DNA from 3 places in the Pantoea deleyi genome. Region 3 is predicted to be linked to each of the others. Evidence: predicted binding sites of a transcription regulator. Region 3 holds the regulator's gene; each other region holds the start of a gene.
The links. The regulator CRP, encoded in region 3, controls carbon source genes, mostly activating them, when cyclic AMP is high. The targets are predictions, from matches to a motif close to ATGTGANNNNNNTCACAT.
Positions count from the first base shown of each region.

Region 1: a site for CRP is predicted at 3,107-3,124, ahead of J1C59_RS09290 (sugar transporter). Genes of this name have one in related genera too.
Region 2: a site for CRP is predicted at 2,988-3,005, ahead of J1C59_RS09700 (6-phosphofructokinase). Genes of this name have one in related genera too.

Region 1 covers NZ_CP071405.1:1,973,533-1,981,582, reverse strand. Annotated here, with positions in the region: gene mlc (sugar metabolism global transcriptional regulator Mlc) at 1-183, opposite strand, end outside; gene J1C59_RS09305 (LysR family transcriptional regulator) at 314-1,207, opposite strand; gene J1C59_RS09300 (MFS transporter) at 1,303-2,550, shown strand; gene J1C59_RS09295 (hypothetical protein) at 2,710-2,970, shown strand; gene J1C59_RS09290 (sugar transporter) at 3,180-4,364, shown strand; gene bhsA (multiple stress resistance protein BhsA) at 4,443-4,700, opposite strand; gene bhsA (multiple stress resistance protein BhsA) at 4,751-5,008, opposite strand; gene J1C59_RS09275 (TetR/AcrR family transcriptional regulator) at 5,317-5,967, shown strand; gene rhaM (L-rhamnose mutarotase) at 6,000-6,314, opposite strand; gene rhaD (rhamnulose-1-phosphate aldolase) at 6,304-7,146, opposite strand; gene J1C59_RS09260 (L-rhamnose isomerase) at 7,157-8,050, opposite strand, start outside.
Region 2 covers NZ_CP071405.1:2,060,184-2,068,233, reverse strand. Annotated here, with positions in the region: gene pqqF (pyrroloquinoline quinone biosynthesis protein PqqF) at 1-2,160, shown strand, start outside; gene J1C59_RS09705 (YceI family protein) at 2,275-2,859, shown strand; gene J1C59_RS09700 (6-phosphofructokinase) at 3,280-4,260, shown strand; gene J1C59_RS09695 (PTS sugar transporter subunit IIB) at 4,272-4,586, shown strand; gene J1C59_RS09690 (PTS sugar transporter subunit IIC) at 4,579-5,946, shown strand; gene J1C59_RS09685 (class II fructose-bisphosphate aldolase) at 5,933-6,775, shown strand; gene J1C59_RS09680 (hypothetical protein) at 6,854-7,123, shown strand; gene J1C59_RS09675 (PTS sugar transporter subunit IIA) at 7,133-7,570, shown strand; gene J1C59_RS09670 (P-loop nucleotide/nucleoside kinase family protein) at 7,567-8,050, shown strand, end outside.
Region 3 covers NZ_CP071405.1:414,962-423,011, forward strand. Annotated here, with positions in the region: gene J1C59_RS01890 (putative adenosine monophosphate-protein transferase Fic) at 1-20, shown strand, start outside; gene J1C59_RS01895 (aminodeoxychorismate/anthranilate synthase component II) at 62-637, shown strand; gene argD (bifunctional acetylornithine/succinyldiaminopimelate transaminase) at 719-1,939, shown strand; gene J1C59_RS01905 (YccS/YhfK family putative transporter) at 1,941-4,016, opposite strand; gene crp (cAMP-activated global transcriptional regulator CRP) at 4,074-4,706, opposite strand; gene J1C59_RS01915 (OsmC family protein) at 5,011-5,415, shown strand; gene J1C59_RS01920 (phosphoribulokinase) at 5,792-6,661, opposite strand; gene J1C59_RS01925 (YheU family protein) at 6,723-6,941, opposite strand; gene J1C59_RS01930 (hydrolase) at 6,946-7,962, opposite strand; gene J1C59_RS01935 (LysE family translocator) at 8,021-8,050, shown strand, end outside.

The DNA.
Region 1 (8,050 bases), 1.6 Mb from region 3:
CTGCACCAGATGGGCGTCCAGCATTTCCCGGACAATTTTGGTGATGCTGGCCGGGGCGAGCTGGGCACGGCGGGAGAGTTCGATACGCGAAATGGGACCGTGACGGTCAATCAATCGATATACGACGCCTGCATTGGTCTGCTTGATCTGGTCAATGTGGCCAGGTTGACTGTCCGGATTCACAACCCTGCTCCCGGTTATTTTCGCGCTTCTAAATAAACATGCGTCATGGTGATGCAGATCAGGCGACAGCGTCAAATATTTGATTAGAAATGTGATTTATCGCACAGATTGATGATAGGAAGCGGTGGCTTCATCGCCGGTTTGACTGCAGCAGCGCCATCATGTTCGCCATCTGCGCGCTCTGCTCGCGGGCGGCGGACCAGACCAGCCAGAGTTCAGAAATCGCATCCTCTTCCCTCAAGGGCAGCCAGACCAGATCGCTCAGCCGCGCCCGGCGAAACGAGGCCGGCAGAATCGAGACGCCCAGACCGGTCGCCACCAGCCCCAGGATCGTCATCGCCTCGCCCACTTCCTGAGTGATGTAGGGCTTGATGTGGTAGCGGTGCAGCAGCGCCAGAATATCGCTGTAGAGCGCGGTGCCCCCCTGCGGATCGAAAAAGACAAAGGGCTCCGATGCCAGCGCCGACACCGAAATGCGCTCTGCGCCAGCCAGCGGATGCGCCTTGTGCACCACGGCAAACAGCGGCTCACTCAGCAGTAACTGATGATGCAGCCCGTCGGGCAGTGAGGTGTTACGCATCACGCCGAGATCGAGCCGCCCTTCAAGCAGCGGCGCCAGCTGCTGGTGGGTGTTGATCTCCTGCATCTGAATGTGCACCTGCGGCCAGCGCTGGCGGAAACGGTAGAGCGCGTCGGAGACCGTGGCGGTAAAGGGGGCGGAGGAGGTGAATCCGATGCGCAGCCCGCCCTCTTCGCCACGATGCAGACGGGCAGCGCGATCGGCGGCCTGCTCAACCTGCAACAGGATCGCCCGCGCATCACTCAGCAGCTGAGCGCCCGCCGCCGTGAGCTGCACGCTGCGGTTGGTGCGATGAAAGAGTTTCGCGCCGGTTTCCGCCTCCAGCTGGATAATCTGCTGACTGAGCGGCGGCTGAGAGATATTGAGCCGCCGGGCCGCCCGCCCGAAATGCAGCTCTTCTGCCACCGCCACGAAGTAGCGCAGATGGCGCAGTTCGATATTCATATTTAAAACGTCTTATTTGAGATTATTAATATATTAGACATCATAATCTCCCTTTCCTAAGCTGACGACAGGTTTTCTGACTGAAAGGACGATGTGTGAGTCGCTCAATACAGGCCACAGTGGATGAGGACGCGGCGCCAGATGCGCCAGCGTCCGCTGCGGCTGCTTATATCCGCCGGGGCACGCCCCGCTTTATGCGCGTTACGCTGGCGCTGTTCTCTGCCGGGCTGGCCACCTTTGCCCTGCTCTACTGTGTTCAGCCGATCCTGCCGGTGCTGTCACAGCAGTTTGGCGTCTCGCCCGCCACCAGCAGTCTGTCGCTCTCTATCTCCACCGGTCTGATGGCGCTGGGGCTGCTGGTCACCGGCCCGCTCTCGGATGCCATTGGCCGCAAATCGGTGATGGTGACCGCCCTGATGCTGGCGGCGCTCTGCACCCTGCTCTCGGCCACGATGACCAGCTGGCACGGCATTCTGCTGATGCGGGCGCTGATGGGGCTGTCGCTGAGCGGCGTCGCGGCGGTAGGGATGACCTATCTCAGCGAAGAGATGGATGTGCGCGTCGTTGCCTTTTCGATGGGGCTCTATATCAGCGGCAACTCGATCGGCGGGATGAGCGGACGCCTGCTGAGCGGGGTGCTGACCGATCTCTTCACCTGGCGGATCGCCGTGGCGGTCATCGGCTGCTTCTCACTGGCGTCAGCGCTGATGTTCTGGAAGATCCTGCCCGCCTCGCGCCATTTTCGCCCCATTCCGCTGCGTCCGCGTAATCTGATGATTAACTTCCGGCTGCACTGGCGCGATCCGGGCCTGCCGTGGCTGTTCGCCGAAGGCTTCCTGCTGATGGGCGCCTTCGTCACGCTGTTTAACTATATCGGCTACCGTCTGCTGGATGCGCCCTGGCACCTCAGTCAGGCGGTGGTGGGGCTGCTGTCGGTGGTCTACCTGACCGGTTCCTGGAGTTCGCCTAAAGCGGGTGCGCTGACCAACCGCCTGGGGCGCGGACCGGTGATGCTGGGTGCCACCGCGATGATGCTGCTGGGCCTGCTGATCACCGCCTTTAACGCCCTCTGGCTGATCCTGCCTGGCATGATGCTGTTCACCGCCGGATTTTTTGCCGCACATGCCGTGGCTAGCGGCTGGATTGGCCCGCGCGCGCGCCGGGCGCGGGGTCAGGCCTCGTCGCTCTATCTGTTCAGCTACTACGCGGGCTCCAGCGTGGCAGGCACCCTGGGCGGCTTCTTCTGGCATGACTACGGCTGGAATGGCATTACGCTGTTTATCAGTTTCCTGCTGATCCTGGCGCTGCTGGTCGCCTGGCGGCTGCACAGCAAAAAGCTCTGACCCATCCCGCCAGATCCGGCCTCGCACCGGGTCTGGCGCGGCCTTCTCCAGGCCCCCTCCCCGTCAATCCGCTCACCACAAAGTGTGCGTTTCCCGCTATAATCGTTCGTATTGAAATAATTCGTCTGCTTTGCCTTTTCACGGCAACAAGGAACGCCTGTGGCCCTCTACTATTACGTCAATAAACAATCGGGATATAACAACAACCATGTGGTGCATGCGGCAGGCTGCCCCTGGCTGCCTGACATGGATAACAGACTGTTTCTGGGCAGTTTTTATCACGTGAACGCCGCTATTCTGCAGGCAAAAAAATATTATGCGGGTGCGATTGGCTGTGAGAACTGCTGCCCGCTCCCTCCCCACGACGAGCCGGACGGTCAGCAAAGCGTGGCCCTGAAGCACACCCCTTTTTCCCGCTAGTCAGAGAGGCGGCAGGTGGCGGCCCGCGACGGCCATCCGGTATCCGGCCGCCACAGGATCGCATTCGAAAATTTCCGCATGAAAAACGCGTTATAAGGTTTCTCTTCCCGCTTTATTCACTACAATGTTCATTAATTTGTGACGCAGGTCACTTTCGTGGGATGGTCTGCCCCATCCTGACCCGCTGTACTGACTGATTTGACACCTCAATGCAACCAACAACTGTTTCACGTAAAACGGCCTGGCTTCGCGTCGTCCTGCTGGCCATTGCCGCCTTTGTTTTTAATACCACTGAATTTGTGCCGGTTGGCCTGTTGTCCGATATCGCGGCGGACTTCTCCATGCAGACGGCGGATGTCGGCATTATGCTGACGATCTACGCCTGGGTCGTGGCCCTGCTCTCCCTGCCACTGATGCTGCTGACGCGCAACGTCGAGCGCCGGCTGCTGCTGGGCGTGCTCTTCGCCATCTTTGTCATCAGCCATGCGCTCTCAACCGTCGCGTGGGATTTCTGGTCGCTGATGATCTCCAGGGTCGGCATCGCCCTGTCGCACGCCGTGTTCTGGTCGATCACCGCCTCGCTGGCGATCCGGGTGGCTCCGGCGGGCAAGAAAACCCAGGCGCTCAGTATGCTGGCGACCGGGACGGCCCTGGCGATGGTGCTGGGCGTGCCGATTGGCCGCGTCGTGGGTCAGTATCTGGGCTGGCGCACCACCTTTGGCGTAATTGGCCTGTCGGCGCTGGTGCTGATGATTATGCTGGTGCGGATCCTGCCGCGCCTGCCCAGCGAACACACCGGTTCCCTCAGCAGCGTGCCGATGCTGTTTCGCCGTCCGGCGCTGGTCAGCATGTATCTGCTGGTGACGCTGGTGGTGACGGCGCACTACACCGCCTACAGCTATATCGAACCCTTTATGCAGAACGTGGCGCAATCCAGCGGCAATTTCACCACCCTGCTGCTGCTGCTGTTCGGCTCAGCGGGCATTCTGGGCAGCATTCTGTTCAGCACGCTGGGCAATAAATTCCCCTCTGCGCTGCTGATCGCCGCGATTGCGCTGATAACCCTCTGCATGGGGCTGCTGATTTTTGCGGCCATTCGCCCTGCCGCCATCTCAACACTCTGCATTGTCTGGGGGATGGCGATGATGATGATCGGTCTGGCGATGCAGGTGCGGGTTCTGTCGCTGGCGCCGGATGCCACGGATGTGGCGATGTCGCTGATGTCCGGCATCTATAACATCGGTATCGGCGCGGGCGCGCTGCTGGGCAATCAGGTGAGTCTGCATCTGGGCATGGCAGAGGTCGGTAATGTCGGCGGGATGATCGGTCTGGTCGCCCTGCTCTGGTGTGTCTATATCTTCCGCCGGTATCCGCAGCTGCGCAGCAACGGCTGAACGCCCGCTGCGGCCATAAAAAAGGCTTCAGATACGCGGGTTATCTGAAGCCTTTCGGTCACACTTCGTGACCGGCACTTACTTATAAAGAATGGCGGTGCCATGCAGGTTGTTGTTGCCAGAGGTCGAAGTGATGCGGAACGACTTTGCGCCGGCATCGCTGGCCTTTTCTGACAACTGCTGCTCCAGCGACGTCAGGCTGGTGCTGCCTGTTGCGCTGATGACGCCTGTTTTCTGCTGATCCAGCGGTGTCGTGCTGACCTGCTGCGCCGCGACGCTGGCAAATGAGAAGCCGCTCAGCAGCACCGCCGCCATAATCATCGTCACTCTTTTCATTATATCTGCCTTCTGGTTTCAACTCGCTTCTGTGCGCTGAGAACGCTCCGTTACTGGTAGATCACCGCGGTGCCGTGCAGCTTGTTCTGGCCGCTGGTTGAGGTGATACGGAACGATTTCGCACCGGCTTCATCGGCTTTCGCACTCAGCTGCGCTTCCACCGAGGTCAGATTGCTGCCGCCCTGCACCGCGATGGTGCCAACAGGCTGCTGATTCGCCGGTTCGCTTGTCACAAGGTCAGCGGCTGAAGCGCCAAAAGCCAGAGTAGTCAGTGCCAGTGCCGCCAGAGTAGTTTTGATGGTGTTCATAATAATCTCTCTATTCAGTCATGAAGTTCAGTGGGTCTGAAACAGGGTGTCGTGATTTAATTAACGACCGTTAAATAAATGATAGATCCTGGAGGTACGGGTCGTCAATATTTATTTAATGAGCGTTATTTTAATCGCGAAGTGGCGCGATTATGGGCTTCAGCCCTCTTTCTGACTTAACATCCGGGGCGAAAACGGCAGGCGAACGCACAAAATGGCAACCGGCGCTGCGGCGGATGCCTGCGGGCCTTGCACATTTTTATAATGATCGGTAATTTAATACTCTGTTTCATAGCAAGTGAGGATGTATGCATCAGGTTCAGGATTGCGAGGTAAAGAAATGCCGTGGCCGGCCCAAAGTATTCGACCGCGATGCCGCTCTCGATAAAGCACTGACCCTGTTCTGGACGCACGGCTATGAAGGCACCTCTCTGGCGGACCTGGTGGCGGCGACCGGCGCAAAAGCGCCTACGCTTTACGCCGAGTTCGTGAATAAAGAGGGCCTGTTTCGCGCGGCGATGGAACGCTACATCGAGAGGTTCAGCGCGGAGCGTGACGCGGCGTTAGCCGACGATCGGCTGACGGTGGATCGGGCTATCGAAGCCTACTTCCGCGCCACCGCCGCCTGTTTCACCGAGCGCGACTCACCCGGCGGCTGCTTCTTTATCTGTACCTCCTCTGCGCTGTCGGCGGCATCCACCGAGATTGCCGCTATGCTGCAACAGCAGCATCAGCTGCAGGAAAATGTGCTGAGCGATTTCCTGCTGGCGCGTCAGCAACGCGGCGAACTGGGCGAGGCGGTCAACATTCCGGCGCTCTCCCGCTATCTGGGCTGTATGCTGCAGGGGATGTCGGTGCGGGCGCGCGAAGGCGTGGATCGTGACGATCTGGAGAGCATTATTGATACGCTGATGGCGATGTGGCCGACCCTGACGGGTCTGTGTCGGGCCAGGGGCTAAAGCATCAGGGCGGCGTAGCCGCCCTTTTCATTTCAGTGCAGGAAGAACACCGGTTTCAGCGGCTGGCTGACCGGGCTGTTGTCGGCATTCGACGGCATCAGATCTTTCATGGAGGCCCACCAGCGCTGGCAGACCTCCGTCTGTGCCACCGCGTTCCAGCGCTCCTCGGAAGCGATCTCCACGCTGGCAAACAGCAGGTTTCGCCCGGCGTCCAGCCAGATCGCGTAGTTGCTCGCGCCGTGCGCTTTCAGGGTCTCTGCCAGCTCGGGCCAGATCGGCGCGTGACGGCGCTCATACTCCGCATGACAGTCAGGATGCACCTGCATCACAAAAGCTTTACGCAGCATTGGCCGGCCCCGCATCCAGCGCCGGTTGCCACGGGGTGACGCCGAAGCGTTTGCCCAGTGCGACCAGCTGTTCGGTGGTAATACTCTGCCGGATACCGCCCATCGACAGCACTTTCACGATCACCTCGGATGATTTTTCCGCTGTATCGATCAGGCCAAAGGCCTCATCCAGCGTCGGGCCGGTGGCGAAGATACCGTGAAACGGCCACATCACCAGGGTGTGTGACTCCATCTGCCCGGCCGTGGCGCGGCCGATTTCATCGGTGCCCGGCACCATCCACGGCAGTACGCCGACGCCATCCGGGAAGACCACCAGACATTCGGTACTGCCCTCCCAGAGCAGGCGGGTCAGGCGTGCCGGGTCCAGCTCAACGACATAGCTCAGCGCCATAAAGTGGGTGGCGTGGCAGTGCATGATCACCCTGTCCGCGCCCCCGCTCACCGCCTTGCGCACCGCGTGAGACTGAAAGTGCGACGCCAGCTCCGAGGTTGGCAGGCCGCCATTCGACAGCCCCCAGTGAATTTTAAACGAACGCCCTTTGTCATCGACCTGCAGCAGCGCCAGGCAATCCGCCGGATCGAGCTGAACGTTGCGCATGAATTTCCCTGAGCCGGTGACCAGGAACCAGTCGTTCGCCAGCGCCGGTGCGGGCTGGCTCAGCTCCACGCAGCGCGGCGACGGGTAAAAGTCGGCGGCATAGAGGCTGACCTCCTCCTCGCGCAGGCGCAGGCTGACGTTGCCGCCGTTACGTTCATCCCAGCCCTTCAGCCACATATCGCTGGTCGCTTTGACCATCCCTTTAACAAACCCGGAAGAAAGAATGCTTTGCATAGTGAAATCCTTAACGTTGGCTCAAGATCTGTTGTTCGTAATGGCGGACATCGCCTAACCAGCTGGCATCCGCCGGGACGTCATGCCGCAGGCACCACGCCTCCCACACCGCCTGCCACGGCAGAGACTTCTGCTCTTCCAGCAGGGCCAGCCGGGCGGTGTAATCGCCGCGGTTCTCCGCCTGGCGCAGGCGATCGGTCGGCTCCAGCAGGGCGCGCAGCAGCGCTTTCTGGGTGTTGCGGGTGCCGATTACCCAGGCGGCGATCCGGTTGATGGAGGCGTCGAAGAAGTCCAGCCCGATATGCACCTTATCGAACAGCTGATGACGGACGATCTCGCTGGCGATCGCCTGGGTTTCATCATCCAGCAGCACCACATGGTCGCTGTCCCAGCGTACCGGACGGCTGACGTGCAGCAGCAGGCGCGGCACATAGAGCATGGCCGCCGAGATTTTGTCGGAGATCACTTCGGTGGGATGGAAGTGCCCGGCATCCAGGCAGAGCGCCGTCTGGCGGCTGGCGGCGTACCCCAGGTAAAATTCGTTCGATCCGACGGTGTAGCTCTCTGCGCCGATACCGAACAGCTTGCTTTCGACCGCATCGATATGGTGCTGCGGGTTGAGTTTCTCCGCGATCACTTCATCCAGGGCGCTCAGCAGACGCTGACGCGGTGCCAGCCGATCCACGGTGATATCTTTCATGCCGTCCGGCACCCAGATATTCATTACCGAGGGCGTACCGAGCTGCTCACCAAAGGAGGCGGAGATGCGGCGGCTCGCCTTGCAGTGGTCGATCCAGAACTGACGCACGGCCTTATCAGGGTGCGACAGTGTAAAGCCGTCGGCGCTCAGCGGATGCGAGAAGCAGCTGGGGTTAAAATCCAGCCCCAGGTGACGCTCTCTGGC
Region 2 (8,050 bases), 1.6 Mb from region 3:
GCGCATCTGCTGGAGCATCTGCTCTTTACCGGCAGCACCGGCTGGCCTGATGAGGGGCGGCTGATGCCGTGGATCCAGGCGCAGGGTGGACGGGTTAACGCCACCACCCTGGCGCACCACAGCGCCTTCTTCTTTGAGGTCGCGCCGTCGCAGCTGGCCGATGGGCTGTCTCGCCTGCAGGATATGATCGCCCATCCGCTGCTCGATAACCGGGCAATCGGGCAGGAGGTGGCGGTGATCGATGCGGAGTATCAGCTATTGCAGCAGCATCAGCCATCCCGCATCGACGCCGCGCTGCTGCATGCTGTCGCCTCTCCCCCGGCGTTCCGGCAGTTCCATGTTGGCAGCCGCGCCCACTTCGGCGATGAGCTGCCCGCGCTCCAGCGGGCGCTGCGTCAGTTTCATCAGCGTTACTATGTCGCTGGCAATATGCGCCTCTGGCTGCAGGGCCCCCAGCCCCTGGAGACGCTCGAAGCGCTGGCGCGTGAGTTTGTTACGGCGCTGCCACCTGGCGCATCCCGGCGCGATATTCCCGTACCGCAGACAGAACAGACCTACTGGCAGCTTGGTGGCACACCGGCCGCGCTGTGGCGCAGCTGGCTGCTCTCAGGTAGTGACGGTGTCACGTTGTGGCGCGAGTTTCTGCTGGATGAAGCGCCCGGTTCACTGCTGGCTACCCTGCGTGAACAGGGGCTGGCGGAGACGCTGGAGCTGAAGATTCTCTATCAGGCCGACGGGGCGACCTGGCTGGCGCTGGGCATCGACACCGCTCAGCCGGAGGCGGTTAATGGCCTGATCGACCGCTATCTGGCGGCGCTGCGGCAGACCCGCGAAGCACAGCATCAGCACTATCATCAGCTGGCGCAGAGTCAGTTCGTGACACTGTCACCTATGGAGCAGCTGCGGCAGCGCGCGCTCGGCTTTGCGCCGGACGAAAGCCTGCCTGCACTGCTGCCGCTGGTGGAGAAGCTTATCACCGCGCCGGGCACGGTACTGCGCTGCACGCCGGAGGCCGTGGAGGGCAATCAGATCACTCAGGGCTTCAGCCTGGCGCTCAGCGCCTGGCAGCCTTCAACGCCTGAAACGCTGCCTTCAGCGCCTGAAACGCTGCGTTCGGCAGAATTCATTTTCTATCCGCTCGACAGCGCCGTTGCCGCCGGGCCGCTGCCTGAGCCGGCGGTAGCGCTGCCGCATCATCAGCCGGATGAGGGAAAGGCAACGCTGATCCTGCGGCCCGAGTTCTGGTCGACCTTCTCGACGGAGGCTGGTGAGGATCTGGCGCGACGGCTGCGCCCGCGGTTTGCCGCGCTGCGGCATCAGGGCGGTCACGGCAGCTGGCAGGAGGTGGAGGGTGTCTGGCAACTGACGCTTCAGCTGCCGCCAGAGGAAGCGATTGCTGACTGGGCGCTGAGCCAGATCATCGCGGTGATGACTCAGCCCGCCGCGCGCGGCCAGCCGCCCGCAACCGAAACGATTGCCATCCGTGCGCTGCTGCGGCAGTTGCCCGGAGAGTTAGCGGCAAACGTGCATCCGCCCTGCTGGCGGGCGGCGCTGAAAGGCGGCGACGCGGCATTGCATTCGCGGATTGCCCGGCGGCTGAGCGCGCTGCCGCTGCCGTGCAATCCCGCCACGCCGCCGACGCAGATGACCTCGCGCACCGGCATGACTTACCTGCCGCACAGCAGCACAGACAATGCGCTGCTGCTGTTTATTCCGCTGCACCGGGCGGAGCAGCTGACGGCGCTGCGTGCGCTGGCGCTGATTTATGAGCCGCGTTTTTTCCAGCGCTACCGGGTTGAGCAGCCGGTGGGTTACGTGGTCAGCAGCCGCTATCTGCGCTGTGCCGATCAGGAAGGCGTGATGTTTGCGCTGCAGTCCCCCGACTACAGCCCGCTGTCGCTGCTGCGCTACTGCCGCACGTTTCTGCGTTCCCTGACGGAAACCCTGGCGGATGCGGATCTGGAGGCGATCAAAACGCGGCTGCTGAGCCAGCAGGCGGATCAGCCGCTGGCGCGACTGCGGCATGAAAACGGTCTGCCAGAGCCGGATGCGGCACAGATCGAGGTGCTGACCCAGGCAGATCTGCAGCAGCTGCATCGCACTCTGATTCAGGATCGCCGTCGCTGGCGTGTCCTCTTTACGGGTGGTCCGGTCGCCTGACGCCGGGTCAGCGTTGCTGAATTTATTTGAAAATTACCGACAAATCTCTTCACTGTCTATTCGTGCCAAACTGAACCACACTCAGTTCACTTTTGTCCGCATAAGGAATTGACTGTGAAGAATGTTAAACGTATTGCACTGCCCCTGTTAGCCGTTGCCGCGCTCTATGCTCCTCTGTCCCAGGCTGAGGCGATGCACTATCAGCTGAACCCTGAGCATACGTCGGTAGTGGTGGCCTGGAACCATTTCGGCTTCTCTAATCCTACTGCGGATATCCCGGATGCAACCGGTACGCTGGTATTTGATAAAGATCATCCGGAAGCCTCACGCGTTGACGTGACCCTGCCGGTCAGCAAAATCGACAGCCACGTTGCGGCGCTGACCAAAGAGTTCAAAGGCGCTGAGTATTTCGACACCGCGAAATACCCGACCGCGACCTTCCACAGCACCAAAGTGGTGGCGAAGGGTGACAACAAGTTTGACGTTGAAGGTAACCTGACCCTGAAAGGGATCACGAAGCCGGTTACCCTGCACGCTACGCTGAACAAGCAGGGCGAGCATCCGATGGTGAAGAAGCAGGCGATTGGTTTTGACGCCACCGGCACCATCAAGCGTTCAGACTTCAAGCTGGACAAATATGTGCCTGCGGTCAGCGACGACGTGACGCTGACGCTCTCTACTGAAGCCTACGCGAAGTAATCTGTCGGGGCGCTGCGGTTAACCGTGGCGCCCCGGTTTTAAATCCCCATCCTCACACCGTCCCGCAACCCCCAGTCACCTCACGTTACGCTTTTTTTACACCCTGTCCGGCCGCCGAACCGGGAAAAATGAGGTGAAAATCACAATTTTGCAACATCACATCCTATGCCGTTTATCGGCTCGCCAGGGCCCGCATCACTGCGCAGGCGCTTTGTGTTAACTCCCTGATTTACATCATTTTGAAAACCTCTCTGTCCGATCGGGTTATGTGATTCCGCTCACAAATAACGGCCTGGTATGGCCGCTGTCAACCCGCCTGCCCGGAAAATACCGCACGTAAGTGTGATCTCACCTGCAAATAGCCGACCCGCTTCCCGGAAGAATGACCTTCAGCAGATGAGGCCAGTGAGGAGCGGGAAAATGCGAATTGGAATGGTGATCAGCGGCGGCGATGTAACCGGTATAAATAATTTTGTTTTCCGGTTAGGGCATCTGGCGCAGGCAGAGATGGTGATATTTGACGGCGGCATTCCCGGGCTGCTGGCAAATAACCACCGTGATATCAGCGAACGCGATCTGCTCGATTTTTCCATCGCCTCAATTCCTGTGATGCAGTCAGGCCGCACCCAGAAAAAACTGGTACGCAGCGAATATGACGCTATTGCGCGCCAGTTAAAAAGCGCCCGGATCGATGTATTAGTGATGGCGGGTGGCGACGGCTCGCTGCAATTTCTGCATACGCTGTCGGAGTGGGGCGTAAATTGTTTTGGCGTCGGCATGACCATCGACAACGATGTTTTTGGCAGTGATTACACCCTGGGTTTCTCCACCGCCTGCGAACAGGTTTTAAAAGAGGTCGCGAAACTCCGTAATACCGGACGCGCCTTACCGGGCCGGGTTTTTATGCTGGAGTTACTCGGCGGCTATTGCGGCGAATTAACGCTGCAGTCCGCCATTAAATCGAACGCCGATATTGCGCTGATCCCGGAGTGTCAGATCCCGCTGCCTCAGCTGGCGCAGCGTATTACCCAGCGGCTGGCGCAGCAGAACAGCGTCATCATTCTCTGCTCGGAGGGCTACACCCGGGAATATTCTCCGGGCTTTCAGGGTGCGATCGACACCTTAATCCGGCAGCTGGAGCCGCTGATTGGCGTGCGTATCCGCAAAACGATCCTGGGCTACGGGCTGCGCAATGGCGACCCCACCTGCGAAGAGATCTATCAGGGCACCATTATGGCCAGTGAAGTGGTGCGATGTATTCAGTCAGGTATGCGGAATAAAGCGGTCATTATTAATGGCAGCAATAAACCGATTCCGATTGATTTAAAAAGCATGCAGAAACGCCTGGTCGATATTGACGGGCACCAATACAAACTCGCTAAACAACTCAATATATTGTGAGGAAAAAGACCATGCTGAAAATATTATGTGTCTGTGGTTGTGGATTAGGTTCCAGTTTCGCGATTGAAATGAGCGCGAAGGCCGTATTAAAAAAGCTGGAAATTGACGCGGATATCGATCACACCACCATTTCTGAAGCAAATGCCTTTAAGTCAGACATGATCCTGACGCAGAAAGCCTTTGCCGATGTCTTAAATGCCGACGCCAGTCCGGAACAGATTAAACGGGTCATTATTCTTAACCGGCTCACCGATAAAGCGGAAATAGAGCAGAAGATTCTGGCGTTTTTAAAAGAACATAATCTGAAGGTCGCGGCTCATGAATAGTGTAATCGACTTCCTGGTAAAAGATCTGCTGGGGCAGGCCTCCATTCTGATCGCCTTTATTGCGCTGATCGGGCTGCTGCTGCAAAAAAAATCGGCCGGCAAGGTGATGGAAGGCACCTTTAAAACGCTGCTCGGCTTCTTAATTATGATGGCGGGTATCAATATTATTGTCGGCACGCTGACCTTCCTGAATACGATATTTACCCACGGCTTCGGTATGCGCGGCTACATCACCGATGTTGCCGCCATTGCCGGGCTGGCTAACCGCGAGCTGGGCTCGGAGGTGGCGCTGACGCTGCTGGTGATCTTTATCGTGAATATCGTCATCGCACGGCTGACCCCCTTCAAGTACATCTTCCTCACCGGGCAGGCGCTGCTGTGGATGGCGACGATTGGTGCCGTCATCGGCTACAAAGCCGGACTCACGGGCCTGCCGCTGATCCTGACCGGCGGCCTCTTCGGCGGCATCATGGCCGTCGTGATGCCCGCGCTGGCGCAGCCGGTGGTGCGCCGTATTACCGATTCGGATGATGTGGCGCTGGGACACTTCTGCACCATCGGCTATCTGGTCACGGCGGCGGTTGCGAAAGTCGTCGGCAAAGGATCGCGCTCCACCGAAGATCTCAAACTGCCCGACAATTTTAAGTTTCTGCAGGATACCTATCTGTCGATGGCGCTGGTGATGGTGCCGATGTACCTGATCCCCGCCGTGGCGGCCGGTCCGGCGTTTATTGCGCAGTACAGCAACGGCATGAACTACCTGATGTACGCCTTTATGCAGTCGATTCAGTTCGTGGCCGGGGTGTTTGTGCTCTATAGCGGGGTGCGCCTGCTGCTGAACGAGCTGGTTCCTGCCTTCCGTGGTATCGCCATGCGTGTGGTGCCGGACGCGAAACCGGCGCTGGATTGCCCGGTGATGTTTCCCTATGCGCCAAATGCGGTGATTGTGGGCTTCCTCGCCACTACGCTCGGCTCCATTGTCGGCATGCTGGTCTTCCCGATGTTTGGTCTGGCGATGATCCTGCCCGGCCTGCTGACTAACTTCTTTGCCGGTGGCACCGCCGGGGTCTTCGGCAATGCGATGGGGGGCCGTCGCGGCGCAATGATCGGCGGCTTCGTACACGGCCTCTTTATCACCATTCTGCCCGCCATTCTGGTGCCGATGCTGGAGAGCTACGGCTTCACCGGCGTGACCTTCAGTGACTCCGACGTTATCAGTACCGGCCTGGTGCTTGGCCACGCTTTCCAGAATAACTGGCTGTTCGTCGCGCTCTTTATTGCCTTTGTCACCGCCATCGCCTGGTTCGTTAACGGTAAATCCACCCATCCTCAGGAGGAAAAAATCCATGAAACTTTATAACTTCGCCGAGCTGCTGAAGCTGGCTAAACAGCGTGATTTCAAGGCTGTCGGTTCGTTTAATCTTCACTGTCTTGAGATGCTGCCCGCCTATTTCAAAGCGGCAGAGAAGACCAACAGCCCGTTAATGATTCAGATCTCGACCGGCACCGCGAAGTATCTTGGCCATAAGCTGCTGGTGGATGCCATTAAATCGCTGTCGGAAAGTATGAATGTGCCCGCCTGTCTGCACCTCGATCACTGTTCCGATCTGGCGGCGATTCAGACGGCGATCGACGCCGGATTCAGCTCGGTAATGTATGACGGTTCACATCTGCCGATTGAGGAGAATATCGCCAATACCCGCCGGGTGATTGATATGGCGCGCCCGCACAATGTCTCGGTGGAGGCCGAACTGGGGGCGATTGGCGGCTCGGAAGATGGCCTCTGCGTGGAGATGGACGCCATCGCTTTTACGCCGGTGGAAGATGCACGCCGCTTCGTGGAAGAGACCGGCGTCGATATGCTGGCGATCTCTATCGGCACCGTGCATGGTCTCTACACCGGTAAAGCCCACATTCAGCACCAGCGGCTGGCAGATATCACCGCGGCTACCCACACGCCGCTGGTGCTGCACGGCGGCACCGGGGTCAGCGACGAAGATATGCGCCTGGCCGTCAGCAGCGGGATCGAGAAGGTGAACGTTGGCACCGAGATGAACGTTCAGTGGGTGGCGCGCTGCAAATCCACCTTTGAGAAAGGCAAGGTCAACGACAGCGTGCGCAATTTCCTGGTTCCTGCCAACGATGCTGTCACCGATGTCCTGGTCGAAAAGATGCAGTTATTCCGGTAAGCGCAGACCCGCCGCTGTCCGGTTTTTATCCTCCCTTTACGCTGAGTAACCCCGACAGAGCCGGGGGCAGGAGAGCTTATGTTCGGATTTTTAAAAAAGTCAGCGGCGGTGGACACCGCTGACGAGCAGCAGCAGGATCATCTGGCAGAGATCAGTCGCGAAAAAATCACGCAGCTGGAGCAGCAGCTGGCCAGTAATCCGCGGCACGGCGAAACGCAGAAAGCGCTGATGCTGGAATATAACCGGGCATTGAGTTTATTTGCCAAAAGCCGCCGCTACCGCAATGAAATTGATGGGCTGTTTGTCAAAATCGATGAACTGCGCAACGTGGTTCGCCAGTCGATTTAAGGAGTGCTGATGACGATTAAGCAGTTATTGCAAGAGGCCAATGCCATCCAGATCGGGATTGACGCCACGGACTGGCGTCAGGTTATCGCGCTGGCCGCGGCCCCGCTGGTCAGCGGGGGGTATCTGGCGGCCTCCTATCCTGACGCCGTGATCGCCAATACGCTGACGCATGGCGCCTACTATGTTTTTGAAGAGGGGATCGCGATCCCCCATGCGCGACCGGAAGCCGGGGTCATCCGCGACTGTTTCAGCATGATCCTGCTGAATGAGCCGATCTCGTTTGACGGCAGTGAAAAGGCGGACATTGTGATTATGTTCGGCGCCCGCGACAGCAACGCGCATATCGAAGAGGGGATCCGGGCGATTGTGTCGCTGCTGGAGGATGAGCAGACGCTGGTCAGACTCCGTCAGGCCGGTAGCGTTGCGGAGGTCATCGACATCCTATGACGCTGAAAACTTCCCCTAAACGTGTGGTGCTGGTGAACGGCATTCCGGCGTCGGGCAAAAGCACCCTGACGCACGCGCTGTCGCACCACTTTGGCTGGCCGGTGCTGACGCTCGACAGCCTCAAGGAGCCCTTTATGGCCTGCTTTGCGCCGGTCGACCGCCAGCGTAACCGGCAGCTGGGCTGCGCGGCCTATCAGGCCATCTGGAACATTGTCGGGCAGTCACCGGCCTCGCCCATCTGGCTTATTGATGCCTGGTTTGGCTTCCAGCCGCGCGCGCTGCTGGAGCAGGGCGTGAAACAGGCGGGCGTCGATGAGGTGCTGGAGCTGTGGCTGAAGATCGAGCCGGACGTGGCGGTGGCGCGCTATCAGGCGCGGCTGTCGCAGCGGCAGCCCGGCCATCCGGGGGCGGAATATCTGCCGGAGCTGCACCAGCTGGCGCAACGGGCGCGGCCGATGGCGCTGGGCCCGCTCTATGAGG
Region 3 (8,050 bases):
TGGTGAGTGAGGCAGCTTAACCGCGTAGAATAGCGGCGCGGGTTATCACTCTGGATGGTTCATGCTGCTGCTTATCGACAACTACGACTCCTTTACCTGGAATCTTTATCAATATTTCTGTGAACTGGGCGCAGAAGTGCAGGTGGTGCGCAATGATGCCATCACCCTGGCACAGATGGCGGCCTTACCGCTGACCCATCTGGTGATCTCGCCAGGTCCCTGCACGCCGTCGGAGTCGGGAATTTCGCTGGCGGCGATCAGGCACTTTGCCGGTCAGCTGCCGGTGCTGGGTGTCTGCCTGGGGCATCAGGCGATCGCCCAGGCGTATGGCGCACAGGTGGTGCGGGCGCGTCAGGTGATGCACGGCAAAACGTCCGCTATTCAGCACACCGGTCAGGGTGTGTTTCGCGATCTCAATAATCCCCTGACCGTGACCCGCTACCATTCGCTGATTGTGCAGCGTGATTCCCTGCCGGACGATTTTGAGATAACGGCCTGGACGGTGCGTGACGGCGAACCCGACGAAATCATGGGATTCCGCCACAAGACCCTTGCCCTGGAGGGCGTGCAGTTCCATCCCGAGAGCATTCTCAGCGAACAGGGCCACCAGCTGCTGCGCAATTTCCTGACGCAATAAGTTGCCTTTGAGTGATTTTTTATGCATATTTTGTGATTATTATTTCAAGGTTGCACAAACATCATTCAAATGGGGTCATCAATGGCAGCGGAAAAAATTGCGGTCACGCGGGAGACGTTCGATAACGTTATTTTGCCTGTTTATGCACCTGCGCAGTTCGTGCCGGTAAAAGGCAAGGGCAGCCGTGTATGGGATCAGCAGGGCAAAGAGTATATCGATTTCTCGGGTGGCATCGCCGTCACCGCACTTGGACACTGCCATCCTGCGCTGGTTGAGACGCTGAAAAGCCAGGGCGAGACGCTGTGGCACACCAGCAACGTGTTCACCAACGAACCGGCGCTGCGTCTCGCCAGTAAACTCATTCACGCCACCTTTGCCGAGCGCGTTTTCTTCGCGAACTCCGGCGCCGAAGCCAACGAAGCCGCATTTAAGCTGGCGCGCTATTACGCCTGCAAGCGCCACAGCCCGTTCAAAAGCAAGATCATCGCCTTCCACAACGCTTTTCATGGCCGGACGCTCTTTACCGTCACGGTCGGCGGGCAGCCAAAATATTCAGACGGATTCGGGCCTAAACCGGCAGATATCGTCCATGTGCCGTTCAACGACCTGGACGCGGTGAAAGCGGTGATTGACGACCATACCTGCGCCATCGTGGTTGAGCCTGTTCAGGGGGAAGGCGGCGTGATGCCTGCCACACAGGCCTTTATGCAGGGGTTGCGTGAGCTTTGCGATCAGCACCAGGCGCTGCTGGTGCTGGATGAGGTGCAGAGCGGCATGGGGCGCAGCGGCAAGCTCTTCGCCTATGAGCACTATGGCATTCAGCCCGATATCCTGACCTCGGCCAAAGCGCTGGGCGGCGGGTTCCCGGTCAGCGCCATGCTGACCACCAATGAGATTGCCTCGACGATGGCGCCGGGCGTTCATGGCACCACCTATGGCGGGAATCCTCTGGCCTGCGCCATCGCCGAAACCGCGCTGGATATCATCAACACCCCGGCCGTGCTGGCGGGCGTGGAAGAGCGTCGTCAGCACTTTGTGACGGCGCTGCAGGCGATTGACGCGAAGTATGATCTGTTCAGCGATATTCGCGGCAAGGGGCTGCTGATTGGTGCGGCGCTGAAGCCTCAGCACGCCGGTAAATCGCGCGACATCCTGAATGCCGCGGCGGCCGAAGGGGTGATGGTGCTGGTTGCCGGTACTGACGTGATGCGTTTCGCGCCGTCACTGATCATTGAACCCACTGACATCGAAGAGGGCATGCGTCGCTTCGCCACGGCGGTCGGCAAAGTGCTCAACGGCTAAATCAGCGCTTCCGTAAATGCCGGATCAGCCAGCGGCCATGTTGCGGTCGCTGGCTCCACGCCAGCGATGAGATGGTGTGCATCACGCTCAGATGATCGAGGATGCGCCGCACATGCTGCTCCACGACCGTAACCGGCCCCTCACTGATATTCTCCAGCTCATCCAGCAGGTTGACCTGCGAGCTTGCACCCTCATACTCCAGCCGCTGCTGACACCGCTGCAGCGCGATTTCACAGGATTGCAGATAGCGCTCGGCCAGCGAGGCGGTGAGCATGGTGTGTTCGCGCGCCAGAATCGTCATCGCATTGATATGCTCGACGATAAACTGGCTGTGCGTCACCCAGAGCCGCATATCTTTCAGATACTGGGCGTTGAACGCCGGTTCCTGCATCGCCTGATTAAGGGAGTTGAACAGCGCATTGTGTGCCTGATTCACCTGCACGCGCTGGTAAGCCAGCTTGCCGGGCGATTGCTCATCGCCCAGCAGCAGCCGCAGCGCATCCTGATAGGTTTCCAGGGCATCATGCGCGTTCTGCCGCAGCAGGCCACTCTGCCACTGCGGCCAGAGCCAGAGCATTCCGCCAAAGGCGATCAGACAGCCCATCAGCGTATCCATCAGGCGCGGCAGCAGAAACTGCGCGCCGTTCAGCGACAGCAGCTGCAGCGAGTAGACGGCGGTCACCGTGAAGCCAATCATCGACCAGCCATAAAACTGACGGGTAAAGCGATAGCTGATAAAGGTGATGGCCAGCATGATCAGCAGCACCAGCGACTCCGGCACCGCCAGACGCAGCGTGGCGGCCGCGATCACCAGCCCGGCAAAGGTGCCCAGCGCCCGGTGCTGAATGCGGACGCGGGTGGCGCTGTAGCCGTTCTGGCTGACGAACATAATGGTCATCAGGATCCAGTAGGGCTTGGGAATGTTGAAGAACAGCGCCAGCGCGCTGCCCAGCATCAGCATGACCGCAAAGCGTCCGGCGGTACGCAGCGACGAGGAGCGCAGCGAGAGATAGCTGCGCAGGGCGGGCAGCAGCGGCAGACGACGCTGGCGATCGGCCATCAGGTCGCGCTGATAGAGCGGTTTCTGCGTGCGCAGGACCCGGGCAATCCGGTTGAAGTGATAGAGGCAGAAGTGCCCCACCGGATTGTCGGGATGCTGCCAGGTGATTTTCTCCAGCGCGCCGAGCTGTTTATCCATCGCGAAGCGCTCGGGTAACCGGTGATAGAGGATGTTATCCGCCAGCACCCGCAGCCGGGCCGAGATGGTTTTGGCATTCCAGCGGATCACCGCTTCGGCATGGCTCTGCTCGACCAGCTTCTGCACCTCTTCCGGCCGATGCAGGCTGACCGAGATATGCTCCTGCAGATCCAGCGCCACCTGAAAGGCGCGCGTCAGCCGCTTGTGGCTGTGGTCGCGGCTGGCCGACAGCATGTGCATCTGCTGATAACAGGTGTTGATCAGATCGACCACCTTCTGCTGACGAGCCAGCAGCGGCGGCAGGGCCTTCTCCGGATCGGTCAGCTGCGTCAGCAGGGTATATTTGGCGTCGCAGTAGTTGGCCAGCTCGCGGTAGATCAGGCTCAGGCTCTCGCGCATCGGCTGCTCTTTCCAGAGCCAGAACCAGAACCAGTTAAACAGCCCGTACCAGAGCGTACCGCCGATATAGAGCAGCGGCGGAACATAGATCGGCATGCGCCCGATCAGGCTCAGGGTAAAGATGGCGGCGATAAGGGTGCCGGGCAGCAGGCGGCCATGCAGCGGGCTGATCTCCCCGGTTACGCCGAGCAGCAGCGGCATAATAAACAGGATCAGCGGCAGCGGCACCGCCTGCAGGGTGAGCCACTGGATCAGGAAGCTGCCGAGGGCAAACAGGCTGCCACCGACGATCAGGCGTTTGAAGAAGCGTTTATGCGGCGTATCCAGACCGGCGATGTTGCAGCAGGCGGGCACCAGTGAGAAGAGCAGACCCTTTTGCAGGTCGCCAGCCAGCCAGCCCAGCGCCACCGGCAGGCAGAGCACCAGCGTTTGCCGCAGGGCGTAGTTCACTTCAGGATGGTAGATTATTCGACGCCACATCGGCTCAGCACAAACAATAACGGCGTGATGTTGCCATCACGCCGTGGGTGACAGGAATCAGCGGGTGCCGTAAACGACGATGGTTTTGCCGTGTGCAGAGATCAGGTTCTGATCTTCCAGCATCTTCAGAATACGGCCCACGGTTTCACGTGAACACCCTACAATCTGGCCAATTTCCTGACGCGTAATTTTAATTTGCATGCCGTCGGGATGCGTCATGGCATCTGGCTGTTTCGCCAGGTTAAGCAGGGTCTGTGCAATGCGTCCGGTAACGTCGAGGAAAGCGAGGTTACCCACTTTTTCGGACGTGACCTGCAGGCGACGCGCCATCTGCGACGAGAGTCGCATCAGGATGTCAGGGTTCACCTGGATCAGCTGACGGAATTTCTTATACGAAATCTCTGCCACTTCACACGCGCTTTTCGCACGTACCCAGGCGCTGCGCTCCTGGCCTTCTTCGAACAGGCCAAGCTCACCAATAAAATCACCCTGATTCAGGTAGGAAAGAATCATCTCTTTGCCTTCTTCATCTTTAATCAGAACCGCGACGGAACCTTTCACGATGTAGTAAAGCGTTTCTGCTTTTTCACCTTGATGAATCAGCGTACTTTTGGATGGATACTTGTGAATATGGCAATGGGACAGGAACCATTCGAGTGTAGGGTCTGTTTGCGGTTTGCCGAGAACCATTCGCTATTATCCTCTGTTGTAATCGTGCCCAAAATACAGGGGGCAGTTTTCCCTGTCAGGCGGTGAAAGCTTCAAGCGTTTTCCATTTCAGGAAATTATTCGGGCCGCATCAGGCGCAGTGCGCATCATTCTTCCCGGCTTCGTCATCGGGTGACGAAAAATATTTTCAGCACTGTTTGTAGCACAGCTTTAGCCGACTGTCTTCTGTTGTCTCGCTTCAGCTACGGGCGGATTTCTCCGGATTGCTGTTTACCAGGGGAAAGCGTACTCTGGCGGCAAAACAGTGTATTCCGGAGCAAAAAACATGCAGGCAAGAGTGAAGTGGGTAGAAGGGCTGACATTCCTCGGAGAATCCTCATCCGGCCATCAGATCCTGATGGATGGTAATTCAGGGGATAAAGCGCCCAGCCCAATGGAGATGGTGCTGATGGCGGCGGGCGGATGCAGCGCGATCGATGTGGTCTCAATTCTGCAAAAAGGCCGCAACGATGTGGCTGATTGTGAAGTAAAACTGACCTCAGAACGTCGTGAAGAGGCGCCGCGAATCTTTACGCACATCAACCTGCATTTTATCGTCAGTGGCAAAGCGCTCCAGGATAAAGCGGTCTCACGCGCGGTGGATCTTTCGGCGGAAAAATATTGCTCGGTCGCCATCATGCTGGGCAAAGGCGTGACGATCACGCACAGCTACGAAGTGATCGCGCTGTAACCGTCATCGGTGTTTGAGGTTGCCGGTAGTCTGTTGTCAGACCTTAGCATCGCAGAGAGTCTGCGTTGAGACAGTGATGGCGCAGCGAAGCGGGTCAGATCGGTAAAGCCGCAACGTCCGCCCTTTATGGCATGCTCTGCCCGCGCCCTCCTGGCGCGGGACACTTTCCGCTTCTGACGCTCTTCCCTGCCTGCTGAACTTTTCTGTTACGGCCAGATGCTTTCTGCCCGCGGTTGTCTATCGCGGCCTGACTGAAACCGGATGCGGCTACCGGACGTCTGCTTCCTGAAGCCTGCTCAGCGAGTTAAGCTTATCCGCTGCGATAACATTGCCTGCTCTGGTTTTTAAACCGTCTGAAGAGCGCTTTCCTGGCCCCTTACTCTATCCGTTTGCCTTCCATCAGCCGTTTCACCAGCGGGCCCATAATGAGCTCCATCGCCAGACCCATTTTGCCGCCCGGCACCACCAGCGTATTGATGTGCGAGATAAAGGAGCCCTGCAACATCGCCAGCAGATAGGGGAAGTCGATATCTTCCAGCGCCTGAAAGTGAATCACGACAAAACTCTCATCCAGCGACGGGATGGCACGGGCGGCGAACGGGTTGGAGGTGTCCACGGTCGGGACGCGCTGGAAGTTGATATGGGTGCGGGAGAACTGGGGCGTAATGAAGTTAATGTAATCCTCCATCGACCGGACCACCGAGTCCATCACCGCCTCACGGGAATGGCCGCGCTCGCCGGTATCGCGCACCAGCTTCTGGATCCACTCAAGGTTAACAATCGGCACCACGCCAACCAGCAGATCGACCTGCTCCGCCACGTTGTGCTGCGCCGTCACCACGCCGCCGTGCAGCCCCTCATAGAAAAGAATATCGGTGTTCTGCGGCAGCGGCTGCCACGGCGTAAAGGTACCCGGTACCTGATTCCACGGCACCGCCTCATCGTAGGTGTGCAGATATTTGCGCGACTGCCCCTGTCCGCTATAGCCATACTCTTTAAAGCTCTGCTCCAGCAGGCCAAAGTCATTGGCTTCGGGGCCGAAGTAGCTGACGTGACGTCCTAAATCGCGCGCCTTACGAATCGCCATATCCATCTCAGGACGGGTAAAACGGTGAAAACTGTCGCCTTCCAGCTCCGCCGCACGAAGATCAAGCTGCTGAAAGATTTTGCGAAACGCGAGGCTGGTGGTGGTGGTTCCTGCACCGCTGGAACCGGTCACCGCGATAATAGGATGACGTGCAGACATAGAGAAGCTCCCTGTGAGATCGGGTAACAGGCATTGTTAGCATGAAATGGCAGCAGGCGCATCAGCCATGAAAGGCGTTGCGCGGCATAATATTGACCGATTCATGCAGTTCCGACCACACCAGTACCACTTCACCGCTTTCCAGCTGGCGTCGTACATCCGCCACTTTGTCCAGCAGGCTGCGCTCCTGCTCGCCGTAGTCTGTGCCTTCGCGCAGCACAAAGGTTTCAATCAGGTTTTCAAGGGTCTCAGGCGAGACCTGTTGCCAGGGAATAATCACGAGATCAGTTATCCAGAAAAGGGGCGATCCACTGAGGGATGCGCTGTTCCAGCCACATTTCAGGCTGGCGTAATGTGCCGCCGACAAAACCTACGTGGCCGCCGTGTGATGTCAGTTGATACGTAATAGTGGCAGATAATTGACCGCTCTGCGGGATCACCTCATCACTCATAAAGGGATCGTCACGGGCGTGCAGGATCAGCAGCGGTTTTTCTACCTGCTTCAGCCAGGGCATGGCGCTGGCGCGATGATAGTAATCTGCCGCATCCAGAAAACCGTGGGCGCGTGCCGTAATTGCATCATCGAAATCGCGCAGCCGCCGCAGCGCCTTCAGCTCCGCCAGATTCACCGGCAGCGTGTCCGGCCAGGCGTGCAGCTTACGGCGGGCATTCTTCTTGAGCTGGGCCAGCAGATAGTGCTGGTAGAAGCGTGAAAAACCGCGTTCCAGTCTGACGCTGCAGGGTGCCAGCAGCAGCGGCGCGGAAACAATTACACCGGCGTCGACCTCTGCGGCGGCGCCCTCCTGACCCAGCAGGCAGCCCAGCATGTTGCCGCCCAGCGAAAACCCCACGGCGGCGGTGGGCACGCGGCCCCAGCGGGTGTGCAGCCAGCGCAGGAAAAAGCGGGCGTCGTCGGTTTCACCGGAGTGATAGATGCGGTTCAGCCGGTTAGGCTCGCCGCTGCAGCCGCGAAAATGCATCACCGCCGCCAGCCAGCCGCGCGCGCGACAGATCGCCATCAGGCCGTGAATATAGGGGCTGTGAAAACTCCCCTCCAGCCCGTGAAACAGCACCACGCGTGGCTTATGCTGCGCAGAGTGCGGATCTTCACTCCAGGCGAGATCGACAAAATCGCCATCGGGCAGATCGAGACGCTGCCAGTGGGGAACCAGCGTGCTGCGTCGGCGTAACAGACGCGGCAGCATCGTCTGCAGGTGCGCGTTTCGCAGCCCGGCAGGCGGCATGAACTGCTCGTTTTCCGGTCCGGTAAATTTCATGTGGTAAAAGCTTGTCTGTTCCATATCACACTGTTAGCTTCGATAGGTTTTTTCTTGCCGGGGCAGGGAGTACCCGATTGTCATGGAACTGAGTCTTTTCTTATCAATGTTG